DNA from 3 places in the Lysinibacillus sp. FSL K6-0057 genome. Region 3 is predicted to be linked to each of the others. Evidence: riboswitches for the same ligand, from Rfam matches in the RefSeq annotation. Region 3 holds a riboswitch; each other region holds the start of a gene.
The links. A riboswitch is a leader RNA that binds a small molecule or an ion and turns the genes downstream of it on or off. The one in region 3 is predicted to bind cobalamin.
Positions count from the first base shown of each region.

Region 1: linked by a shared signal. The riboswitch ahead of MHB40_RS22415 (iron chelate uptake ABC transporter family permease subunit) and the one ahead of MHB40_RS11505 (ABC transporter substrate-binding protein) in region 3 are both predicted to bind cobalamin.
Region 2: linked by a shared signal. The riboswitch ahead of cobT (nicotinate-nucleotide--dimethylbenzimidazole phosphoribosyltransferase) and the one ahead of MHB40_RS11505 (ABC transporter substrate-binding protein) in region 3 are both predicted to bind cobalamin.

Region 1 covers NZ_CP152047.1:4,476,697-4,484,624, reverse strand. Annotated here, with positions in the region: gene MHB40_RS22430 (response regulator transcription factor) at 1-118, shown strand, start outside; gene MHB40_RS22425 (YdhK family protein) at 159-728, opposite strand; gene MHB40_RS22420 (biotin transporter BioY) at 844-1,440, opposite strand; cobalamin riboswitch at 1,595-1,783, shown strand; gene MHB40_RS22415 (iron chelate uptake ABC transporter family permease subunit) at 1,928-2,974, shown strand; gene MHB40_RS22410 (heme ABC transporter ATP-binding protein) at 2,980-3,771, shown strand; gene dapF (diaminopimelate epimerase) at 3,827-4,684, shown strand; gene MHB40_RS22400 (SMR family transporter) at 4,775-5,089, opposite strand; gene MHB40_RS22395 (SMR family transporter) at 5,089-5,442, opposite strand; gene MHB40_RS22390 (TetR family transcriptional regulator) at 5,517-6,095, opposite strand; gene MHB40_RS22385 (hypothetical protein) at 6,297-6,467, shown strand; gene MHB40_RS22380 (endonuclease Q family protein) at 6,539-7,705, shown strand; gene MHB40_RS22375 (S-layer homology domain-containing protein) at 7,815-7,928, shown strand, end outside.
Region 2 covers NZ_CP152047.1:1,295,238-1,303,165, reverse strand. Annotated here, with positions in the region: gene MHB40_RS06060 (methionine gamma-lyase family protein) at 1-86, opposite strand, end outside; gene MHB40_RS06055 (trimeric intracellular cation channel family protein) at 430-1,035, shown strand; gene cobT (nicotinate-nucleotide--dimethylbenzimidazole phosphoribosyltransferase) at 1,087-2,142, opposite strand; cobalamin riboswitch at 2,231-2,407, opposite strand; gene MHB40_RS06045 (DMT family transporter) at 2,492-3,346, opposite strand; gene MHB40_RS06040 (hypothetical protein) at 3,605-4,006, shown strand; gene MHB40_RS06035 (rhodanese-like domain-containing protein) at 4,247-4,549, opposite strand; gene hfq (RNA chaperone Hfq) at 4,646-4,876, opposite strand; gene miaA (tRNA (adenosine(37)-N6)-dimethylallyltransferase MiaA) at 4,974-5,876, opposite strand; gene MHB40_RS06020 (alpha/beta fold hydrolase) at 5,863-6,780, opposite strand; gene MHB40_RS06015 (glycerol-3-phosphate dehydrogenase/oxidase) at 6,784-7,928, opposite strand, start outside.
Region 3 covers NZ_CP152047.1:2,354,387-2,362,314, forward strand. Annotated here, with positions in the region: gene MHB40_RS11500 (translation factor GTPase family protein) at 1-798, opposite strand, end outside; cobalamin riboswitch at 957-1,144, shown strand; gene MHB40_RS11505 (ABC transporter substrate-binding protein) at 1,311-2,303, shown strand; gene MHB40_RS11510 (precorrin-3B methylase) at 2,356-3,033, shown strand; gene MHB40_RS11515 (S9 family peptidase) at 3,105-5,093, shown strand; gene MHB40_RS11520 (amino acid oxidase) at 5,159-5,659, opposite strand; gene MHB40_RS11525 (class I SAM-dependent rRNA methyltransferase) at 5,741-6,937, opposite strand; gene MHB40_RS11530 (alpha/beta hydrolase) at 7,000-7,917, opposite strand.

The DNA.
Region 1 (7,928 bases), 2.1 Mb from region 3:
AAGAGAAAAATTAAGAAAAAGTGGTTTCCCTGCAGATGATTACTTGCAAACTGTTTGGGGCATCGGCTATAAATGGCATAAGTCTGCAAATAGAAAGCCAATGGAGCATAAGAGCTAAAAATAACCTCTACCAGAATTGAAGGTAGAGGTTATTTCTATTATTTTGGGCTAAGCTCTTCTTCTGTTACCCATTTATGATTTTTTACAGCTTCACCACTTGTAGTGGAAGTATAATCAACCATATATACAGTTGTTTGCACAGCCTCATCAATAAGGACAGTCGCACTTTCCATACCTTCCATATGTGCTGCATCCGTTTTTACTTCTGTTCCAGGAGCCAGTGGTGCTTCTTGTGGGTCAATCAATTCTTCATGAATCACCCACTTATGCTTTTCTATACGCTTTCCACCAGATGTGGGCTCATAGGAAATAACATAGGCAGTCGTATTATAGGCACCTACTATTGTTGCTTCGGCTCCTTTCATACCGTCCATATGTCCATCTGTAATAATGGCTGTACTCCCCACAGGAAATTTCGGGTTTTCAGCTTTTTTTAAGGTTGCCGGTATTTCGCCAGAACTTGAATGGTTCATCGCAGAATGATCGATTTCTTCAGAAGTATCCACAGAAGTGGATGCAGGCTTTGTTTGATCCTCTGTACAAGCCGATAAACTAATTAGAGCGACTACTGATAATAGTCCGATTGACCATCTTCTATTGAATGTCATGTGATATCCTCCTCACTATTTGCCCTTACTGTAGCAAATAAATGTGCAGAAATGATGGACATGACCTATGAATAAATTTTCCTCTAGTCTGACACGAAAGAAGTGAAGAGATATGTTATTGAATGGGCATGATTTTCAATGTTTTTTGTAATCTATACGCGAAGATACCAGCAAAAATGGCTAAAATAATATCTTTTGGTAGTGGAGGCATCATCCAAAGCCAAGCTAGCTTATAAGAAAAATTCTCTGGCGCACTCGCCCAAAGCTTGTATGCAAAAAACATCCAATTTGTTCCTATCAAATAATTTATAGCCGTTGCTACTAAAGCAGCTACGATAAAGCTTTTCTTTGTCCCGCTTCGTTCCACGATCCACCCTGCAACAAATGCCGCTAAAATAAATGTAATAATAAACCCAAAGGTAGGACTTAAAATTTGACCAATTCCACCACCAAAGCGAGCAAAGACAGGTGCTCCTGCCAAACCCACACACATATAAATTGTACAGGCGAGCGCACCTTTTCTACTACCAAGAATAAGCCCTGCTAAAATCGCAAAAAAGGTTTGAAGCGTAATGGGTACACCACCAACTACCATAAAGGGTGCAAAGGAAGTGATATTAGCACCCACCATCATTAGCGTTGAAAATAATCCAATATAGGTAATGTCGACAGTTCTTAATTTATGATGACTATGTTGTGTAACAGTTGCCATGATTTCACCTCGTTTTAAAAGTTATTACAGCTAGTGTAAAAAACGAAAGTATCTGTGTCAACCTTATTATTAAAATTAGTTAACTCAAATGCTAGATGCATTTCTATGTAGACTAACTATCTATAAAAATGTATGATAGAATCGTCACAATTTTATAACTTCAAATACTATTGGTGTGATATTTTTGAATGTCACTTAAAAGGGAAGTCGGTGGAAGTCCGATGCTGTCCCGCAACTGTAACGAGGAATCCTATAATATTATTTGCCACTGTGTAAGAATGGGAAGGCAATTATAGGATGTTGAATCGAAGCCAGGAGACCTGCCAGTTAGTAATACCTGTAATGCCCACGAGGATGCAAGCAATTACGGACAATAGCTGGATATTTTCTGACTTTGTTTAATCTAGGGTATTTCTATGTGTATTTTCGCATGGAATACCTTTTTTTATTGCTTCATTCATCAATATTCAGTAGGAGTTTAAAACAGATGAATAAAAAATTTATGTTATTTTCCTTTGTACTTTTCATGGTATTAATTGTTTCAATGACATTTGCTGTAATGGTTGGCTCTGTTTCAGTTACACCATTATATGTATGGAAAGTTATTCTTTCTAAAATTCCTTTTATACAAAATGCTATCGAACAAGATTGGAGTCGCTCACAGGAAATCATCATTTGGCAAATAAGAGCACCTCGTGTTTTGCTAGCTGCTATTGTTGGAGCGGGGTTAGCCATTGCGGGGGCAGCGATTCAGGCGCTTGTACGAAATTCCATTGCTGACCCGTATATTCTAGGAATTTCTTCAGGGGCAGCTGTCGGAGCTACTTCTGTAATTATTTTAGGGGCCTTTTCATTTTTAGGGATTTACGCTCTGTCAGTATCCGCATTTCTTGGGTCATTACTTGCCATTGCACTTGTTTTTTTCTTATCACGTGTTGGTGGACGTGTCTCTATTTTCCGCTTGCTATTGGCAGGTATGGCTGTGTCCTTTATCTTAACGGCTATCTCTAACTTTATTTTAATGATGTCAAAGCAAGAAGGGGCTTTAAAGGCTGTTATGTTTTGGATGCTAGGTAGTTTAGCTGGAGCTAAATGGAATAATATTGTGATTCCAGCTTTCGTATTCTTCGTTGTATTTGGGCTACTGTGGCTACACTATCGCAATTTAAATTTATTATTACTGGGGGAAGAGGCGGCAGTGACATTAGGCGTGAATCTTCAGCAATTTCGTATCCAGCTAATATTACTCGTTTCTCTGTTAACAGGTGTGCTTGTCGCAGTTAGTGGTTCTATTGGATTTGTGGGATTAATTATTCCCCATATTGTGCGATTAATTGTGGGCTCAAACTATAAATATGTAATACCTATTAGTGCTTTAATAGGTGGAATATTCTTAGTGTGGGCAGATGCCTTTGCTCGAATCATCATCGCTCCTCAGGAAATGCCAATTGGTATTATTACAGCTTTTTGTGGAGGACCATTTTTCATTTGGCTACTCCGTCGTAACAACTATTCTTTCGGTGAAGGAGATTAATTTCCATGACATTAGAAGCGAAACAAGTATCATTCTCCATTTACGATCAGCGTATACTACATGATGTAAGTATTCAAATAAAAGAAAAGCAATTTGTTGGATTAATTGGCCCTAATGGAAGCGGAAAATCAACATTGTTAAAAAATATGTATCGTCTCCTAAAACCCGAAAGCGGTACGGTATTATTAAATGAGCAGGATATTTTAAAGCAAACAAGTAAAGCAATTGCAAAAAATTTGGCCGTTGTTAGCCAAGAAACACCCGTTTTATTTGATTTCACTGTGCATGATTTAGTCAGTATGGGGAGAACGCCACATAAAAAGCTATTAGAGCTTGATCAAGAGCAAGATTTCCAAATTGTTAAAGATGCTCTTAGACAAACGGGTATATCTCATTTAGAGAAACGAAGCTTTAGCTCTCTTTCAGGAGGCGAGAAAAAGCGCGTAATGGTTGCACGAGCACTCGCTCAACAAGCACAGGTACTAATATTAGATGAGCCGACGAATCATTTAGATATTCAACATCAACTTCAACTCATGGATTTAATTCAGACCTTACATTTAACCGTAGTGGCAGCTTTGCATGACTTGAATATCGCTGCTATGTACTGCGATCAAATTTACGTTTTACAGCAAGGGCGGATCGTTTGTCATGGTACACCAGAGGAAGTGCTGACGCCAGCATTGTTGCAAGATGTATTTGGTGTCTTTGCCGATATTCAAACACACTCACTGACAGGTAAGCCTTATCTCACATATGTCCCTGACCAATTTGCGAAGAAGGTCAGCCAAGTTTAGGAAAGCAAGATCTTCTATTTAAATACATATAACATCCTTTATAGGGAGTGACTGTATGCAAATAGCCTTTACGAAAATGCATGGTATTGGCAACAGCTATATCTATCTTGATCTTTTTCAATATGATTACAAGGAAGATATCTTTTTTGAATTGGCTCAGAAAATGGCCAATGTTCATACAGGTATTGGCTCAGATGGATTAATTATTATCCAACCATCCAAAATTGCTGACTGTTGTATGCGTATTTTTAATAAAGATGGCTCTGAGGGGACAAATTGCGGTAATGGTCTTCGCTGTGTTGCTAAGTATATCTTTGACCGTCATATTATGCGAAAAGAGCTAATTACGATTGAAACAAAATCCGGAATTATGCTGGCACAGGTAGTGGTTCAAAACAATAGTGTTATAGAAGTGATTGTCGATATGGGCAAACCTCTCTTATTGCGCAAAGACATTCCGATGCTAGGAAACCCAAATGAACATGTCATCAATGAGGTATTTCCGTTACCCCAACAATCTCTTTTGGTAACGGCGTTGTTTTTGGGGAATCCAAATGCCGTCATTTTTGTGAATGCTATAGAACAGGCACCACTAAAAACATTAGGGGGGATTATAGCAAATGATGTGAGATTTCCTCATCATAGCAATGTTGAATTCGTAGAGGTCGTTCATGCGAAAGCATTAAAATGCCGAGTTTGGGAGCGAGGTTCAGGTATAACAGAGGCATGTGGGACAGGTGCTTGTGCAGCGGTAGTGGCTGCTATATTAAATGGTTTTTGTCAGAAGGAAGAAGAGATAGTAGTCCAACTTAGTGGTGGTGATTTAGTCATACGATGGGCCGAAAATGACCATATCTGGATGCGTGGTCCAGCAGAGTTTATTGCGGATGGAATCTACGAATTTTTATCTTAATTACTTCAATACTTCTTCGCCATGCCATATTAAATAAAATGAATAAAGGACGCCTCCGATTTAAGAGTGGCGTCCTTTATTGTAGAAACATTAAGATACTGCTTTTAAGCCTGCTACACCTATGATAATCGCTAGGATACTAATAATACGTGATAGATTTTTGGATTCACCAAAGAAAATGATATTTACTAGCACAGCTCCAACAGTGCCAATTCCTACCCATACTACATAGGCAATACTTAACTGTAAATAGTTGAAAGATGCATATAAAAGAGCAAAGGACACACCAAAGCCACCAATATATAAAATAAAGTTTCGTATTGTTTTATGCTGACTATAGAAGCGTAAGCCGATTACACCTATAATTTCAGACAATGCAGCTAAAATAATAAATACCCAACCCATTATACATTCGCTCCTTTCGTTTGATCTTGCTCTTTAGAGGAATTATCCGCTAATTTTAGACCAATCACACCTAATATTAAAATAAACATAAACAGTCCTTTAATGGCATTAAACTCTCCTTCGAAAATGAAAATATCCATTAATGTAGTACCGATTGCACCTGCTCCGGCGAAAATAGCATAGACTGTTCCAGTAGGTAAGCTCTCACAAGCCTTCGATAAGAAGTGAAAATCTATAGCAATGATTGTCACAATAATTATCCAGTGCCACCATGAGCTTGCAACATTAAAGCCAAATACCCAAAGCAATTCAAATAAACTTGTTAATACGACGTACATCCATTCTTTTTTCATCATTAAAATCCTTTCATGGGATAAGATTAAATGACTGACGTTCAGTCATTTTTAGAATAAAAGAGAACGTCACTTTATGGGTGACGTAGGCCAAGTGCATGATATAGGAAATCGATAAGCTCCAGCTTGAGCAATTTCATTGTTTCATCCTTGCTATCATCAAATAAATAAATTTGTTCGGCAGCAGATTCAATTAGACCAATCATCAGTTTAGCTGAACGAGTTGGATCAATAGAATCACGTATCATTCCTTGTTGCTGGCCAGATAGTAAGAAATGACTCATCCAGTCATAATAGGGAGCATAGATACTTTCCCATTCTTTTAAATGCTCTGTTTGTGCAATACCCGCATAAATAAGGGCAACGATATCTCCATATTCTTTCGTTATTAAGAAAACCATTTCCACAACCTCTTCAAGTTGCTGTTCAAAAGGCCTATGACTTGAAATACCTTCGTCTAAGGTAGCTATAATTCTTTCTACCATATTTTTTGCAATAGCAGGCATAACAGAAAGGCGTGATGGGAAATAAAGATAAAATGTTCCTTGAGCGATCCCAGCAGCTTTAACGATATCTGAAACCTTTGTTTTTTCTATTCCTTTTTCACGAAAAACCTCAATGGCAGCTTGAATAATTTTTTCTTCCTTTGACATGCAATCCCTCACTTTTGCCTTACTTATTTAGTATGTTACAGAATAAGAAAACCAATGTCAACAAAAAAATGACTGATAATCAGTCATTTTTTTTGTTCAATGTTCGTTTGAAACGCCATTATACAATCAGACACCATTATGCGGAGCAGGAGTATATTTTCTATATTTCGGGGAATTTTATGATTGAAAGGATTGATGATCATGAAAGAAATTAAGTTTGCACAATTAGACCCGCAGCAACTCGAAAAAATTAATGAGCTTGAAAAAAAGATTGGTGTGACATTAGTTGCCTATGATGCTTCCTCCACACCATCACATGGTTCTGGCGCTTTTGAGGCAAATAATAGCACTACTCAAAATCATCCATCATAATAAAGTGAGAAATGCCTTGCAGTAATGTAAGGTATTTTCATTTTATAGACGTACTAAAAGGAGTGATTGGATTGAAAGAATTCTATGCGGATTTACATATTCATATTGGACGTACTTCTAGTGGAAGAGCAGTGAAAATTACTGGCAGTAAAACGTTAACATTAGCACGAATTTTAGAGACGGCTAGTGCGAGAAAAGGATTAGATATTATTGGGATCATTGATTGTCACTCCCCAGACGTAATTGAAGAAATGATGGAGATGATTGCACATGGTGAACTGCAAGAACTAAAAGAAGGTGGTCTACGTTTTCAAGAAACAACTTTGATTCCAGGATCGGAAATTGAAATTTATGATCAACATTGTCATGGTCCTATTCATGTGCTTGCTTACTTTCCTACACTAAAGCTTATGAGGCAGTTCTCAGACTGGATGTCACAACATATGAAAAATATCCATTTAAGTTCACAGCGTATTTATTGTGACGGCCAGACCTTGCAGCAAAAGGTGCATGAATTGGAAGGGATTTTTATCCCTGCACATGTATTTACACCATTTAAAAGCTTGTTTGGCAAAGGGGTCCGTCGTAGTTTAACTGAAGTCTTTGATCCACACCTGATCGATGGCATTGAACTAGGTTTAAGCTCTGATACAAATATGGTAAGTCATATCAAAGAGTTACAAGCATATACATTCGTTAGCAATTCTGATGCTCATTCGCTTGGAAAACTGGCAAGAGAGTATCAGAAGTTACGATTAGCAGAAGCGAATTTTGTGGAATTAAAAATGGCCCTACATGAGCAACAGGGGCGAGCGGTAATAGCTAATTATGGCTTAAATCCTTTGCTTGGCAAATATCATCAAACAGTTTGTGCAAAATGTAGTGAACAGCTAAGTAAAGAAGCTGCGGTTTGTACAGTCTGTGGAAGTACTCAAATCATCAAGGGAGTAGCTACACGTATACAGGAGTTATCTGAAGATATCCCCAATGAGCGAAATAGACCACCTTATATTCATCAGGTACCACTTGATTTCATTCCAGGTGTTGGACCTAAAATGATGGAACGTTTAATCGAAGCATTTGGTACAGAAATGAATATTTTGCATCGTGTAACAGTAGATCAACTTGAACAAATTGTGCCACGTAAAATAGCCCAATTAATCGATTTAGCGAGAACGGGTCAATTAGCCATCGAAGTTGGTGGAGGTGGAATTTATGGAAAGATACAGATTGACTAGATAAAAAATGAAAAGTTTCAAAAAGATTGTTGTAATTTAACCTATTTTTAACGCTCCTCTAGTAAAATAGTGAAAACAATGACTATTTTATAAGTGGAGGAGAGAGTAAATGCGATTATCAAAGAAATTTCGTTTTTTAGCCTCAAGTATATTGGCTTTGCAATTAGCTATACCTGTAGCAGCTAATGCAGAAGAAATACAAGGTGACCACATAGCACCAAGT
Region 2 (7,928 bases), 1.1 Mb from region 3:
ACCTTGGCATGATAAGGCCGCACTTGCTCCTCTATTTTTGTCGCTAAGGATATCGTTTGTGTAGATAAATTTGATGTAAACGTCATTCTTTCTTCTCCATTTCACAATTGTCCCGCATTTCATTCAGTAAGATTTATTGACTATCTAAATTGACATCAATCACTCTAGAATTCCCTAACCAAACACTGGTATATAAATGCTTTTGACGAATGTTTTTCTTTATTTTAATCACATTTTATCAATTTGTATGTGCACCTGTAAAACTTGCCTATTGTTTCTAAAGGAATTTTACGCTAAGCTAATGTGCGGACTTATTTCAAGAAGCGTATTTAATGACTGATTTTGGCTATTAAATTCATAGATTCTGTTACGTAAAAAAGTCTTTTAACTTATAAAAAAGTTTATTTATTGATAGAAGGGGTGAAAGGGATGGCTTGGGAGGTTTTTAGTATTATAGGAACAATTGCCTTTGCTATTTCTGGGGCAATCATTGCCATGGAAGAAGAATACGATTTATTCGGTGTATATATACTTGGTATTGTTACGGCCTTTGGTGGTGGAGCAATTCGAAATTTACTCATCGGACTACCTGTCACAACACTATGGGGGCAAGATATGATGTTTCAAATTGCACTGGCTGCAATTACGATATTCTTTATTTTTCCACATCATCTGATTCAGCATTGGCATCGTTGGGGTAACTTCACAGATGCTATTGGCTTATCAGCATTCGCTATTCAAGGGGCACTCTATGCTGTGAAGCTTGATATGCCAATTAGCGCGGTCATTGTAGCTGCAGTTTTGACAGGTTCAGGTGGTGGTATTGTACGAGATTTATTAGCTAGACGAAAACCACTAGTTCTCCGTGATGAAGTCTATGGTGTTTGGGCAGCTCTCGCAGGGCTGATAATCGGATTTGAGGTTTTTACAGGGGATATTTTCCTTTATATTTTATTCGCAGTAATTACAGCGTTACGTATTCTTTCCTATATGATGAAGTGGCGCTTGCCATTACGAAAATTAAATCGTGCATAAATACCATTCAGCCAATGACCAAAAATTAAGTCATTGGCTGTTTTATTGTTTTTATCTTTTTAACAACTGCATTGATTCTTCTAAAGTCACCATATTTTTCATCATCGAGCAGGCTGCATCTAAAATGGGAAAGGCTAGGGCTGCACCAGAGCCTTCACCTAAACGCATATTCATGTACAACATTGGTTCAATGCCAAATAATGCAGCGGCAATTTTAGCCCCTGGTTCCTCTGAGGCATGGGAAGGAATAATATAATCTTTTACTTTTGGTTCGAGCTTATAAGCAATGAGCGCGGCAATAGTTGAAATAAATCCATCAATGACAACAGGTTTACGATGGACTGCAGCGCCAAGTATAATGCCTATCATCGCCCCTATCTCTAACCCGCCAACCTTAGCTAGAACATCGATGACATCTTTAGGATTAGGCGTATTTAAGCTAATTGCTTTTTCAATAATCGCCGCTTTATGGGCAATTCCACCTTGACCAACTCCTGCTCCAAATCCTGTTACTTCAATTGGGTCACAGTCAGTTAGAACAGCTAATATCGCAGCACTCGGTGTTGTATTGCCGATGCCCATTTCCCCAGTTCCAAGTACATTGGCACCTTTTCTGATTTCCTCTGTTGCCACACGAATTCCTACTTCAATGGATTGAATAGCCTCTTCTCTAGACATAGCTGGACCTTGTGCCATGTTATCTGTACCATATTTAATTTTATGAATGAGGACACCTGCATCAAGTGGAATATCTTCTTTTACCCCAACATCTACTGTTACTACCTTTGCATTGGTAATGCCCGCAATCGCACAAACACCTGTACCTCCCTTAGGAAAATTTAATGTTTGAAAGACCGTCACATCTTGTGGATTCGTGGTTACACCTTCCTCACAAACACCGTGATCTGCTGCACAAACAATGATGACTTTTTTATCAATCACCGGAAATAATTGTCCAGTTATGCCAGAAAGCTGCACTGCAATGGACTCTAGTTTTCCTAAACTGCCAGGGGGTTTACATAGGGCATCTATACGCTGTCTAGCTTGCTCCATCACCTTCAGGTCAGCACCTTGGATGTTTTGTATCGTGTCTTGTAGTAATTGCATGATAATTGCTCCTCTCTTTTTAAGACAAAAAGAAAAAGTCTGTAGTTTATTGTCATGACAAATAAACTACAGACTTTTCCATCATCTATATCTTCTAAAGCATGTAGGCAGGTCTCCTGGCTCAAGTTCAACATCTCATAGCACCTTCCCAGCAATTTGCTAGTGGCATTCACTATGAAACTCCCTTATACAGTGGCGGGTCCGCTAAAGCTTTTCACTTTATTCCCTATTCTCCCTATTGGGCACCTATTGCTTTTATTCAACTACTTTAAATCTACGACAGCTCACTTTTCCTGTCAATATGTGAAAAGTAAACTTGTAAAACTAAACAGTAACACTATAAAGTGGCTTATGTCTTTTCCAATTCACTTAGTAATGTTGAGCCTAATAGAAGAACAGCCCCTATTATTTGTAGGACTGTCATTTGTTCACCAATAATCATTGTTGAGAGTACTAATGATGTCAGTGGATCAATATAGCTAAGAATGGCTATACTTTGACCTTTTAGCTGAGACATGCCTAAAAAGAACAAAAAGAACCCCACACCTGCATGCACAATACCAAGTACTATCAATACTAGAACGAACCCAAAACTAATTTGCATCACTTGAAAACCCGTAGTCCCTACAATATAGAGACAGAGCAAAAATGCAGCTAAAGAGAGTTGGATAATTGTATTTTCGGGCTCTTTTAAACCACGAATACGTTTATTTGTAAAGGTTAGTACCGTGTAAAAGCATGCTGCGATCAAACCATAGACAATACCGATAAAGTGACCACTGTTCTCCATGTTTTGGCTTTGGACAATCAAAAATAGGCCTATTAATGCTACAGCAACATACACTATTTTTCTCCCTACTAACGTCTCTTTTAAAATAATAGGAGATAAACAGATGACCAGTACTGGCGCAAAATAATAACTTAGTGCTGCATTGGCAATGGTCGTTTCCTTATAAGCCTGAAATAAAAATATCCAATTACCGCATAATGCTAAACTTGAAAGCATTAACGGCCATTTATTTTGGACAATCGTGATCCTCGAAAAGCTTTCCTTTTTATAAACAAATATGGCCAACAAAAAACAAGCGCCAATGATACTCATCCAAAAGGCAATTTCACTTGAGGATAAAGGAATAAACTTCGCAAAAACACCGACAGCACCAAAAATAATCATGGACAATACAAATGCTAATTTTCCGCTCATTACAAATTCCTACTTTCTACGTATATCGTTTTAGCCTATACAGTAGAATCTATCGAAATGAGCAAGCTATTATCGAATGCCTAAACAGTAGATTCTACTGCAAAGACATTGTTGGGGGTGCTATGGATCGAAACATACAAAATCCCTCCTTCATTCACTATAATCATAACATATTTCTGAAAATTCAGGATTTAAAATATTAAAATTAGGGGAAGGTTCAGCAAGTAATAAAACAATGAAAAGTTAGGGGAAGATAAAATGAATGCAAAAGAATTAAGAAATGCCAGTGCTGAAACCTGTGAAACGCATGATAGCCTCTATGCCAAGTTGGTAAAACCGATCAATCAACTGCTAATAAATGTCGACGCTTCTATTAGTGAAGAGACAGCAAATAAAATACTAGAAAACTTAAAGTTATTTCATAGTGGTGATAAATACATTACGGAGTGTCATTTCGAGGAGAGTCAAAATTTCTTGAAAGACGGCATTGAGCTTCTCCAAAAGGGTGATTTGGCGAATGGAGCACTACAAATTTATGGCGCTGGTCTAAACTTTGCTAGCTATGCTTCAAAGGTGCAGGGACAAAAAAATGTTCATCTCTACAAAAATTTTGAGGAGAATTTTAATTTCATCATGGACTCCCTGAAAAAACAAGCATAAGAAAAACAAAACCAGCAATAGCTTTTTTGTGAAAGGTGAAAATGGTTTCCGTTGCAGGCTACTTGCTTTCCTGTGGGCGAACGCTAGTGAGGGAAAGCTCCTCGGACGCCCCCTGGAAAGGACGCTGGCAGATCGGAAATCAACCCCTTACCTTGCCAAAAGGTCTTTTTCTGCTAGTGACACGATTTTTTTCAACAACATAAAAAAAGAAAGAGTATATGCTCTTTCTTTTTTCATGGTTTATTTAAATTCTAATTCTCCATCATAAGCCAGCATGCCGCCTTCAAGGTTTGTTACATCAAATCCTTGTGCCTCTAAGTAAGCACAGGCGTTGGCAGAACGAGCACCAGCCTTACACACAATAATATATGGCTTTTCTACATCTAATTCCTCTAAACGTTCAGGGATTGTTCCAAGTGCAATATGCTGAGCGCCTGGAATCATGCCGTGTGCTACTTCATCTTCTTCACGAACATCAATAATATATAGGTCCTCATTTGCATCTAAAAGATCTAATAATTGTGTTGTTTCCATTGTTTTCATTAACTTTGTCCTCCAAAATATCAAATTCCACTATCATTATAGCTTGTAGCAAAAAAAACAGCCAGTGTGGAGAACACTAACTGTTTAACAATCTTTTTATACTTCTGTCTCTAAAAATTCTATTTGTTTTGCTGGAACGAATGTAGAAATGGCGTGCTTGTAGATTAGGTGCTGCTTATTGTCAGCATCCAGCAGTAAAACTGTAAAATTATCATATGATTTCACAGTCCCTTTTAACTGAAATCCGTTTAACAGAAATACAGTTACAAAAACACTGTTTTTTCGTAGTTGGTTCAAGAACGTATCTTGCAAGTTGATTGATTTCATCAAATAGCCTCCCTACTAACTTTCTACCTCTTCATTCCTATAGTAGCACGTTCTACCAATTTATCAATTAGTAATTTTTAGAAATTTTTCTTTATTCTTATAATCGGTCATCTGGTGTAATAAAATGGATATCCATTTTATTGCGGAAATAAGTAAGCTGTCTTTTTGCATAGCGACGGGAATTTTGTTTTAAGCTATCAATGGCTGCTTCTAGGGTACATTTGCCATCCAAATAATCATATAATTCCTTATACCCAATGGCTTGTATAGACTGCACACCTCGGATATTTTGCTGCCATAATCCCTTTACCTCTTCCAAAAGGCCATTTTCCATCATCAAATCAACACGACGGTTAATGCGGTCATAAAGCACCTCACGAGACATATTTTGACCTAGTCCCAAAATAACATGCTTATAAAGGGGTACTTCCCCTCGATTTTGTGCTTCGGCTGCTTTCGAGACACCGCTTAATTCCAGCATTTCTAATGCACGAATAACACGTCGTGTATTATTTGGATGAATTGTCTCCGCTGCTTGAGGGTCTAGTTGTTTTAATTTGTCATGCATTGCCTCAGGGCCAAGCTTTGCTAATTCCTCATAGTAGGCTTTACGTGCTCGCTCATCTACTTTTTCATCAGTAAATTGGAAATCATAGAGGACAGCTTGTACATATAAGCCTGAGCCTCCTACTATAATAGGTAATTTTTGACGAGATTGAATTTCCGCAATCTTTGCGCGTACCAATTTTTGATAGTCTGCCACTGAAAAAGATGCTGTCGGCTCTAAAAAACTTAGTAAATGATGAGGAATGCCCTCCATCTCTTCTTCCGTAATTTTAGCTGTCCCGATATCGAGCCCTTTATATATTTGCATGGAGTCACCATTAATGACTTCACCGTTATATTTCTTTGCCAATTCAATGCTTAAAGCCGTTTTACCAGAGGCAGTCGGTCCCACAATCGCTATGACCTCTGCCTGCTGTAATTTAATTTCTATCATATTTTTCTAACCACCGTATTAAAACTTGAAAGACTGCTTCTTGATTGTCTTCATTTAAAATTTCATGTCGTTTATCCTCGAATAAATAAACCGTTACATCCTCTATGCCCACCGCTGCTAACTGTTCAGCAACTGTGTAAACGCCTAGCCCCTGTTCACCGACGGGATCTTTACTGCCACTTATCAAGAGAATAGGAAGATCTTTTCTTACTCTTGCTAATTCTTTTTTACGATTTAGTGTTGCAAAGCCCGTTGTTAAATCTACAAAAAATTGATTCGTTGGAATAAAGCCACAATAGGGATCGTCTATATACTTTTGCACCTCTTGTTGAACTGAACATAACCAGTCATAGGCAGTCTTTGGATTCGGAAATTGTTTATTAAAGCTACCAAAACTCAGTTGATTTAACAGCTTACTTTCAGTTTCTTTCCCTAGCCCCTTTGCTAATGCTCTGGCTAAAATATTTCCAACAGCATGTAAGGCTGTCACATTTCCAGTACCACAGAGAATAACATTGTTTACTTGTTCTCCGTATAGTTGAATATAGCGTCTAGTAATGAAAGACCCCATACTATGACCAAAAAGAATTAATGGTACATCAGCGTACGATGCATGTAATTGTGTGATCACCTCATGAGCATCTTTTACAACACGCTCAAAGCCGTTTTCTTCAGCAAAGAAGCCTAATGTTCCATTATAAGCTGCCGTTTCACCATGTCCACGATGATCGTGCATCGTCACGACATAGCCTGCTGCGTTGAGTGTTTTCGCAAATGTTAAATAGCGCCCACTGTGCTCTGCCATGCCATGCAAAATGTGAATATGTCCAATACATGGCGTTGAAGGCTCCAATGTTCGAGTGAAGACAAAATGTTCATCTGACATTTGAATATAACGCTCCATCCCTTACTCCCCTTCTTTCACAAAATTTGTTGCATCGATAATGGCTTGCTCTAATTCAGCAATATACCTATTTTTTTGTTCCTCTGTATAATTCAAGCGTTGTTGCATCACCTGAATCACTTGCTGCTTATAAAGCTTTACTGCTTCAATATCAAAGTATAATAAGCCCGTACGACGAATAAAGAAGTCGCTAGGTGTATAGATCATTTCGGCTTCTATGCCATACAGTAGCATAGCATGTAGGGCAAGAGGCATTGTACTGCCATGTTCATGTAAAAATTTCACACGATCAAATAAGGCATCTACATTCGTGCCATACTTTTGTACAAGCTGTTTGGCTTCATCATAATTTAAGCCGTATTGTACACCTTCTCGTGCTTTATAGGCAATATAATCAGGGAAATTAATAGCGTTGATTCCTTTTGCGCCAGAAAGTGCTAGCTCACGTGTTAAACAGGCACTTGCATGCTTGTAACGACGTGCCTTCACAATTTTATCGACAATTGTTTCAGCCATTTGGCGATAGCCTGTGAGTTTGCCACCAGCAATCGTCATTAAACCACTGGGCGCTGTCCATATTTCATCTTTTCTTGAAATTTCAGATGGGTCCTTGCCTTTTTCATAAATTAGTGGTCGTACGCCTGCCCAGGAGGATTCAATTGTTTCTCTTGTAATAGTAGCTGTTGGAAAGACCTTTTTAGCTGCCTCAATTAAATAATCCACATCTTGCTGTGTTGCCACTGGATGTACAGGATTACCCTCAAAAACAGTATCCGTCGTCCCTACATAGGTTTTACCATCTCGAGGAATAGCAAAGGCCATGCGTCCATCGACAATATCAAAATAAACAGCTTGCTTTAGTGGAAAGTCCTTCTGTTTGAGGACAATATGAACGCCCTTTGTCAGACGTAATTGCTTGTTATCTGCTACTTTATCTTTTTGTCGTACGTCATCAACCCAAGGGCCTGTCGCATTTACAATTTGTGCGGCATGGACATCGAGTATGTTACCCGTTACATGATCCTTCACTTTAATGCCAACAAGCTTTTTCTTGTCGTAGATAAATTCCGTCATTTCTGCATAATTGAGGCAAAGTGCTCCATATTCTGCAGCCTTTTTTAATACTTCAATTGTCAGACGGGCATCAT
Region 3 (7,928 bases):
ATGTAAGGAGCCCTTGACAGCCTTCATAAAGGTTAAACGCTGATGCCCATCATGACGAATTTTAAAAACCTCTCCTTCAAACGGGACATCCTGCTCAAATTGGGTAGCCGTTAACAGGGGAAGCTGGTCAAGAAATTCCTGAATGCCCTCATCCTTTAAGGCAGAGCCTATAAAGCAAGGGAAAGCACATTCGTTTTTAATCATGGCCTGTAGCTGAGCAAGACATGGTTCATGCTCTAATGACTCATTCAGAAAGGCATCCAGCAATTTTTCGTCGCGCTCCGCCAGCCATTCCATGATGCTATTTGACACATAATCTGCTCGCAGCGGTTCATCGACGAACAACACATGCTGAGAGCAATCTTTACGAAGCTGGCTCATGACAGCTCCTACATTTGCTCCTTCACGATCCGTTTTATTGATAAAGAAGAAGGTTGGGACATGGTATTTACGTAAAAGCTGCCACACGGTTTCAGTATGGCCTTGTATCCCTTCGACTGCGCTAATGATAATAATGGCATAATCCATCACACGGATGGCACGCTCCATCTCAGGGGAGAAATCGACATGCCCAGGTGTATCAATCAATGTGTATGTATCATCGCCAATGCTCATGCGACCTTGCTCGGCAAAGATCGTAATCCCACGCCTGCGCTCTAGCTCATGATTATCAAGAAAGGTATCCTGATGATCGACTCGACCACGGGCTTGAATACTATTTGTATGAAAAAGCACTTGCTCAGAGAAGGTCGTTTTCCCTGCATCCACATGCGCCAGTACACCGATTGTTTTGTACATAAGAAATCCTCGTTTCTATAGATTGCTATCTTTTCATTGTAACAGAATACTCGCATATATAATTCTTGTAAAATAGTTCGTATTTTTGTCGAAATAGTGCTAATATAGTGATGATTGCATAATTAGCGTCATACTACGCTAGTCTATCAATAGTATTGACCATAATAGAACGTATTGGTGCAAATGGCATTTGTCATTTGCTTAAAAGGGAAATCGGTGCAATTCCGATGCTGTCCCGCAACTGTAAATGGGGAGTCTATACAGCATGCCACTGTAGTAAAACTATGGGAAGGCGTATAGATGATGAACCTAAGCCAGGATACCTGCCAGTATGTGTTTTTTGACTAAGAACCACGAGGATGGGGATAGTGATAAAGGTAATGATGATACCGTTATTTCACTATGCTACTCTCTTGGCGACAAGAGGGTTTTTTTTATGCCCTTCCAACCACATGGGTAGTAAAGAAGTCTCTGATTTCTTTCTATATTTTAACAACAAAGGAGAAAAGGACATGAAGAAATGGAAAAGTATATGGCTGATGATGATCATTGCCTTGGTCGCTATTTTAGGGGCTTGTAATGCAAAGGACAAAACTGAATCAGCAGCACAAGGTGAAAAGGTTGAGCCATCTGAGGCAGCAACAGAAGTAACCATTGAAAATAATGACACAAGCCAAACATATAAGGAAGCACCTACGAAAGCGATTAGCTTAAATCAGCATGTGACAGAAATTATGCTGGCGCTTGGCTTAGAGGATTCTATGGTTGGGACGGCTTACTTAGATGACAAAATCTATGAGCCCCTGCAAGAGGCATACGATAAAGTCCCTGTGCTTTCTGACCAATACCCAACGAAGGAGCAAGTGATTGATGCCGAGGCGGATTTCTTATATGCAGGCTGGAAAAGTGGCTTTGGTGAAAAGGGCGTTGGCACACCAGAGGAGCTTGAAGAATTAGGCATTCATACGTATTTACATACGGCTTCTAACATGACAAAACCAACATTAGAAGATATTTTCACTGATATTCGCAATATCGCGAAGATTTTCCGTATCGAAGATCGTGGCGAAGCTTTAATTGAGCAAATGACAAAAGATGTAGAGGCAGTACAAGCTAAATTACCAAAAGATAGCGAAAAATTACGTGTTCTTGTGTTTGATAGCGGTGAAAAGGATGTATTTACAGCTGGTCAAAACTTTATGAATGAGCTGGTGACAATCGCGGGTGGTCAAAATATCTTTGGTGATGTGGAATCAGGCTGGACAACTGTGTCGAAGGAAGATGCAGTAGATCGTAATCCAGAGGTTGTTGTCGTGATTGATTATGGTGAAACAACGGCAGAACAAAAGATCCAATTCTTAAAAAATGATCCAGCATTAAAGGAGATGGAAGCTGTCAAGAATGATCACTTTGTCATCCTGCCACTTTCAGCAGCATCTGAAGGGGTTCGTGCGGCAGAGGCCATTGAAATTTTAGCGAAGGGCTTCTATCCTGAAAACTTTTAAACCAATTTGAGCTAGCGCTTTGCTAGCTCCTTTTTCATAAGGAGCGATATCAATGAACGCATTTCAAAAAAACGTACCAGATCAAACATTTGAAACACTAAACCGTGAGGGTGAATTTACCCGTCTAGCAGTTAGCCCTGGCATTATCAATAAGCATTATACGCCAGCGCAATTTCAAAAAATAGCCGAAATTGCTGGCGAAAAGGGTGCGATTAAGTATTCCGCCTCCTATAGTATTCTCGTATCCATTCCAACGAGCGATGCGACAGAAGCTGTGCAAGCCTTACAGGAAGCGGGTCTTTATGTTGCGTCCTCTGGCTCCATTATTGCCATGAAGGCTTGCGATTTTTGTGATGGTGAGAAAATGGAGGCTGCTCCGATAACTGAACATCTTTATCATGCTTTAGAGGGGATCAAGGTACCTGCAAGAGTACGTGTCAATATCAATGGCTGTGCATCTGCCTGCTACAATGCAGTCTATGATGATATTGGGCTCGTGTATCAGCAGGAAAGCTTTGATGTCTATTTAGGTGCTGTGCCGATGGGGGCAAAGGCACAGGCTGGCACATTATTCGCTAAAAGGGTAGGTGTCGAGCACATTGAAGATTTTTTATTGCACATGATAAGCCTTTATAAAGAGCATGCTCGCCCGAATGAACCCTTTTATAAATTTTATCGCAGAACCAAGTCCGCAGAATATTGGGAACTAGTAAAAAATTCTATTAAATAGCAGGAATATTACTTAGGGTGTCGAAGTATTGTAGTAAGGCACAGAAAATTACAATACAAAGGAGCAAGAACATGACATCGAAACAAGGGATTCAACCAGAAGATCTTTATCACTTAAAATCAGTAGCAGATCCACAGCTATCACCCGATGGAACTGAGGTAGTTTATGTAGAGACTCGTATGGACGAGAAGAAAAACGACTATATCTCGAATTTATTTTACATAAACTTGAAGGACAAAACGCCACAGCAATGGACATTTGGTGAGGATAGAACAAGTTCCCCTGTTTGGTCACCAGATGGCAGCCAAATTGCGTTTTTGTCAACGAGAACAGGTAAATCGCAAATTTATGTGCTATCGAAAGCAGGTGGAGAGGCAAAACAGCTGACACATTGTAAAAATGGGGCGACATCCCCTGTCTGGTCCCCATGTGGCAAGAAAATTGCTTTTTCAGTCGTCCTAGGGAAAGATGAAACCATCCAAGATAAAGCGGAGGATGAGAAGAAGAAGGATAAAGAACTCAAGCCACTAGAAATCGAGAAAATGAAGCACAAATCGGATGCTGGTGGATTTATTGATATGGAGCAGTTTATCCATATTGCCCTTGTCAATGTGGAATCAGGAGAGCTAGAGCAAGTGACGGAGGGAAAAGAGTACTTCCATCTCGGTACATGGTCGCCAGACGGCAAATACCTTACGTACTTAGCCGATAAAGCGGAGGATTTGGATTTCTCATTTAATGTGGATATCTTTTTATTGGATTTAGAAACTAAACAGAGCCGCAAGCTAACAGAAGGCTCTGGTGCATATTACCAAACGGCTTGGTCTCCGAATAGCCGATTCCTTTCTTTTGTAGGCGGAGAGCGTGAATTTGAAAATGCCACACAAGCGAAGCTATGGATATATGACATGGAGCAAAAACTGCTAAACTGTGTAACAAGTGAATTCGATGCGCCTGTCGGTGATTTTGTCATCGGTGATTTTCTACAAGGGGTAGCGTCACCACGCGTGCAATGGATGAATGATAATCATAGCTTCTACTTCCAAGTCACAGATCACGGCAATGCAGCGATTTATTTCGGAAATGTAGATGGCGAAATTTACCCAGCGATTCATGATGATCAATATGTCTATGGCTTTTCACTTGATCCGCAAAACGATCAGGCTATTGTAGCGATTAGCACAACGACAAACCCAGGCGATTTGTTTTATGTAAACCTAAAAACAGGTGACAAAGAACAGTTGACGTCAATTAATGAAGAATTTTTAAAGACCAAAACATTAGCTGTTCCCGAAAGTATTGAATTGGAAGGCGCTGAAGGCTGGAAAGTCAATGGCTGGATCATGAAGCCAGTTGGCTATGAAGAAGGGAAGAAGTATCCTCTTATTCTTGAAATCCATGGTGGTCCACATGCGATGTATGGCAACACCTACTTTAATGAATTTCAAATCCTTGCTGCACAAGGCTTTGCAGTGCTTTATACTAATCCGCGTGGTAGTCATGGCTATGGCCAAAAATTTGTGGATGCAGTACGTGGCGATTATGGTGGCAATGATTATGCAGACTTAATGGCAGCGGTAGACTACGCTTTGGAGCACTATGATTTTATTGACCAAGACCGTCTTGGTGTAACAGGTGGAAGCTATGGTGGCTTTATGACCAACTGGATTGTGGGCCATACAAATCGCTTTAAAGCGGCTGTGACGCAGCGCTCCATTTCAAACTGGATTAGCTTTGCGGGTGTCAGTGATATCGGCTATTACTTTACAGACTGGCAAATTCAAGCAGGACTCGATGATATAGAGAAGCTATGGCATCATTCACCGCTGAAATATGTAGACAATGTGGAGACACCATTATTGATTTTACATGGTGAAAAAGACTATCGTTGTCCAATTGAGCAGGCAGAACAATTATTTATTGCCTTAAAGTATCGGAAAAAAGAAACAAAATTCGTTCGTTTCCCTGAGGCGAATCATGAACTATCAAGGAGCGGCAAGCCCACATTACGAATTAATCGACTTGAATATATTCGTGATTGGTTTGTGAAATATCTATAATAGGGTGGCCTAAGAAGAGCATAGCTTCTTAGGCTATTTTTAATAGAAAAGCCCTGTATGATTGTTTATAACGTTTCAATCGTTTGAAAAATCTCTTTGTAAAGGATATCTAACCCTTTCTCACCTTTCATATAGAAATACCAAACATCTTCTCGATTTGCATCATGATCATATAAATAAATTGTTGTATGAGAACCGTTCTTTAATGATTCCCAATGAGCCGTTTCAAATGTAGTTCCTTCTCTTGTAAATGGAAAATGACGTTTTGGTGAATCAAAAAAAACAATAGGGATTTTAGCGTTTTCATAAGCTTTAACCAATTTATCAGCTGATGCTTCTTCAAACATCATGGGTGTTATCATAACAGCATCAAAATTTGTGGAAATATGTAATGTATCCTCGCTAAATTCATCTAATGCAATGGTTTCGAAATGAATTTTTTCGTTATTTAATTCAGGGATAGTACCAACTACAGCCATTTTTAAAGGCGCTCCATCATATTTAGTTTCATCATTTGAACATGCAACTAATACTAACAAACTTAATATGAATAAAAATTTTTTCACAATTATCCTCCTTTTTTCTCACGATATCGTTGTGTTCATCACATAAAAAAAGAATCACAACAAGGTGTGATTCTCGATGGGTTAGTCGATTTTCTGGATGAACACGACCTTCAGATAATTAAACTCAGGGTATTCACGTTGTACTCGGAAATCCTTCGGCAAACCGTATTCCTCCACGATTTTATAGCGTGTACGAGTTTCTTTAAATGCTTGGTCAATAAAGCCTTTGAACTTTTTCATACCGAAGCTAGCATTATTTGTGGAAGCCACAATGATGCCGTTTTTAGCGGTAATGGCAATCGTGTCCTTCAGTAATTTAGGGTAGTCCTTTGCCGTTGAAAAGGTCATTTGCTTCGTACGTGCAAAGCTAGGTGGGTCTAAAACGACAAGGTCAAACTGTAAAGCATGACGCTGCGCATATTTAAAATAATGAAAGACATCCATGACTTTTATATCCTGTGCCTCATAATCAATATGATTGACACTAAATTGCTCAATCGTTTTGGCTAGACTGCGCTTGGCTACATCTACACTCGTTGTCTTGATGGCACCTCCTAGAGCAGCTGCCACAGAAAATGCTCCTGTATAGGAGAACGTATTCAGCATGTCAGTATTATTCGCATAACGCTCACGAATAGCCAATCGCACCTCACGTTGATCAAGGAAAATCCCTGTCATAGCACCATCGTTTAAATGCACTGCATAGGTCATACCATTTTCCTTTACCATGATGGGAAATTCGCCTGGCGTGCCCATCACAAAATCATCCTGCTCGATATACTGTCCTTTGCTATCAAAGCGTTTTTTCTCATAAATCGCTTGGTAGTTCACTGTCTCAGCAAGCGCCTCATAAACCACTTCTCTAAATGAGTAAATACCCTCACTATACCAGCTCACCATGTAGTAGCCGTTAAAAAAGTCGATCGTTAGACCGCCGATGCCATCTCCTTCACCGTTAAATACACGAAAAGCTGTTGTGTTTTCATTGTTGAAGAATGCAGCACGATTGTCGATGGCTTTTTTGAATTTTTTCATAAAAAAAGGTTTATCGATGGTTTCATTCGCATCGGTCGTTAGCACCCAGCCAATCCCTTTATTTTGGATTCCGTAGTAACCTGTTCCAATAAAACGGTTATGGTGATCCATGAGCTTTAGGAGTGTTCCTTGCTCAGCAGGTAGACGTCGTGCATCGACCGCTTCCTTTGAAATAAGAGGGTAGCCTTTTTTTAATTGATCAGAAAAGGGCTGTTGTATTTGTAGTGCCATTATTTGTGTCATAGTGTCATCCTTTAAAAAACGTTTTGCTCTATTATCGCACTGTTTGAGCAGGATAGCCAAGCTTATTTCAGGAATTGCGCAATTTTTGTCACGGTTTCAATTGTTGCGTCTTCAAAATAATTCATTTTACTGAAATAGCTATGGATTAATCCTGGCATTGTAATATGCTCGACTGCCACACCAGCAGCTTTTAACTTTTGTGCATAGCTTAGACCCTCATCAAAGAGAACATCTGCCTCTGCAGCGATAATCAGTGTTTTTGGCATGTTACGGACATCCTCTAGCTGAAGAGGGGACACAAATGGATTCGTAAAGTTTGCTTCCTCCGTATAGTGCTGAGAGAACCATTGCATGGCTTGTGCATCTAAGCCGTAATTTTCACCATATGCCAGATAGGATACTGTTGAAAAATCGACATTTGTCACAGGATAGATCAGTGCTTGCGCTTGTAGCGTTGGACCATCCAGTGCAGTAGCTAAGTGCGCAACGACTGTAGCTAAATTTCCACCTGCACTATCCCCAGCAACCGACAATCGACTTACATCTCCACCTATTGCTTCAATATGGTCATGCACCCATACTAAGCTATCGTAGGCATCATGTAAGGGTGTTGGGAAGGGGTATTCGGGTGCTAAACGATAATCCACTGACACCACAAGCGCCTGTGCCTGATCTGCTAATAGCTGGCAGCCTGCATCGACAGATTCTAAATTGCCATAGACCCAGCCACCACCATGGTAATAAACAATAACTGGTAATGCTTTACTGACAACGGGCGTATAAAGCCGAACTGTAATTTGCGCGCCATCTCGCACCGTAATGTTGTGATCCTCAATGGATGCTAGCTTCGGTTTATGGGCGGATTGCCATTGCGTAACCGTACGCATAGCTCTCGCTTCCTGTGGTGTCACTTTGTAATAAGGTGTACCAGTGCGCTGAGCTTCTATATAGTGAACAGCTTCTTTTCTTAAAGTAGTCATCTTCATCATTC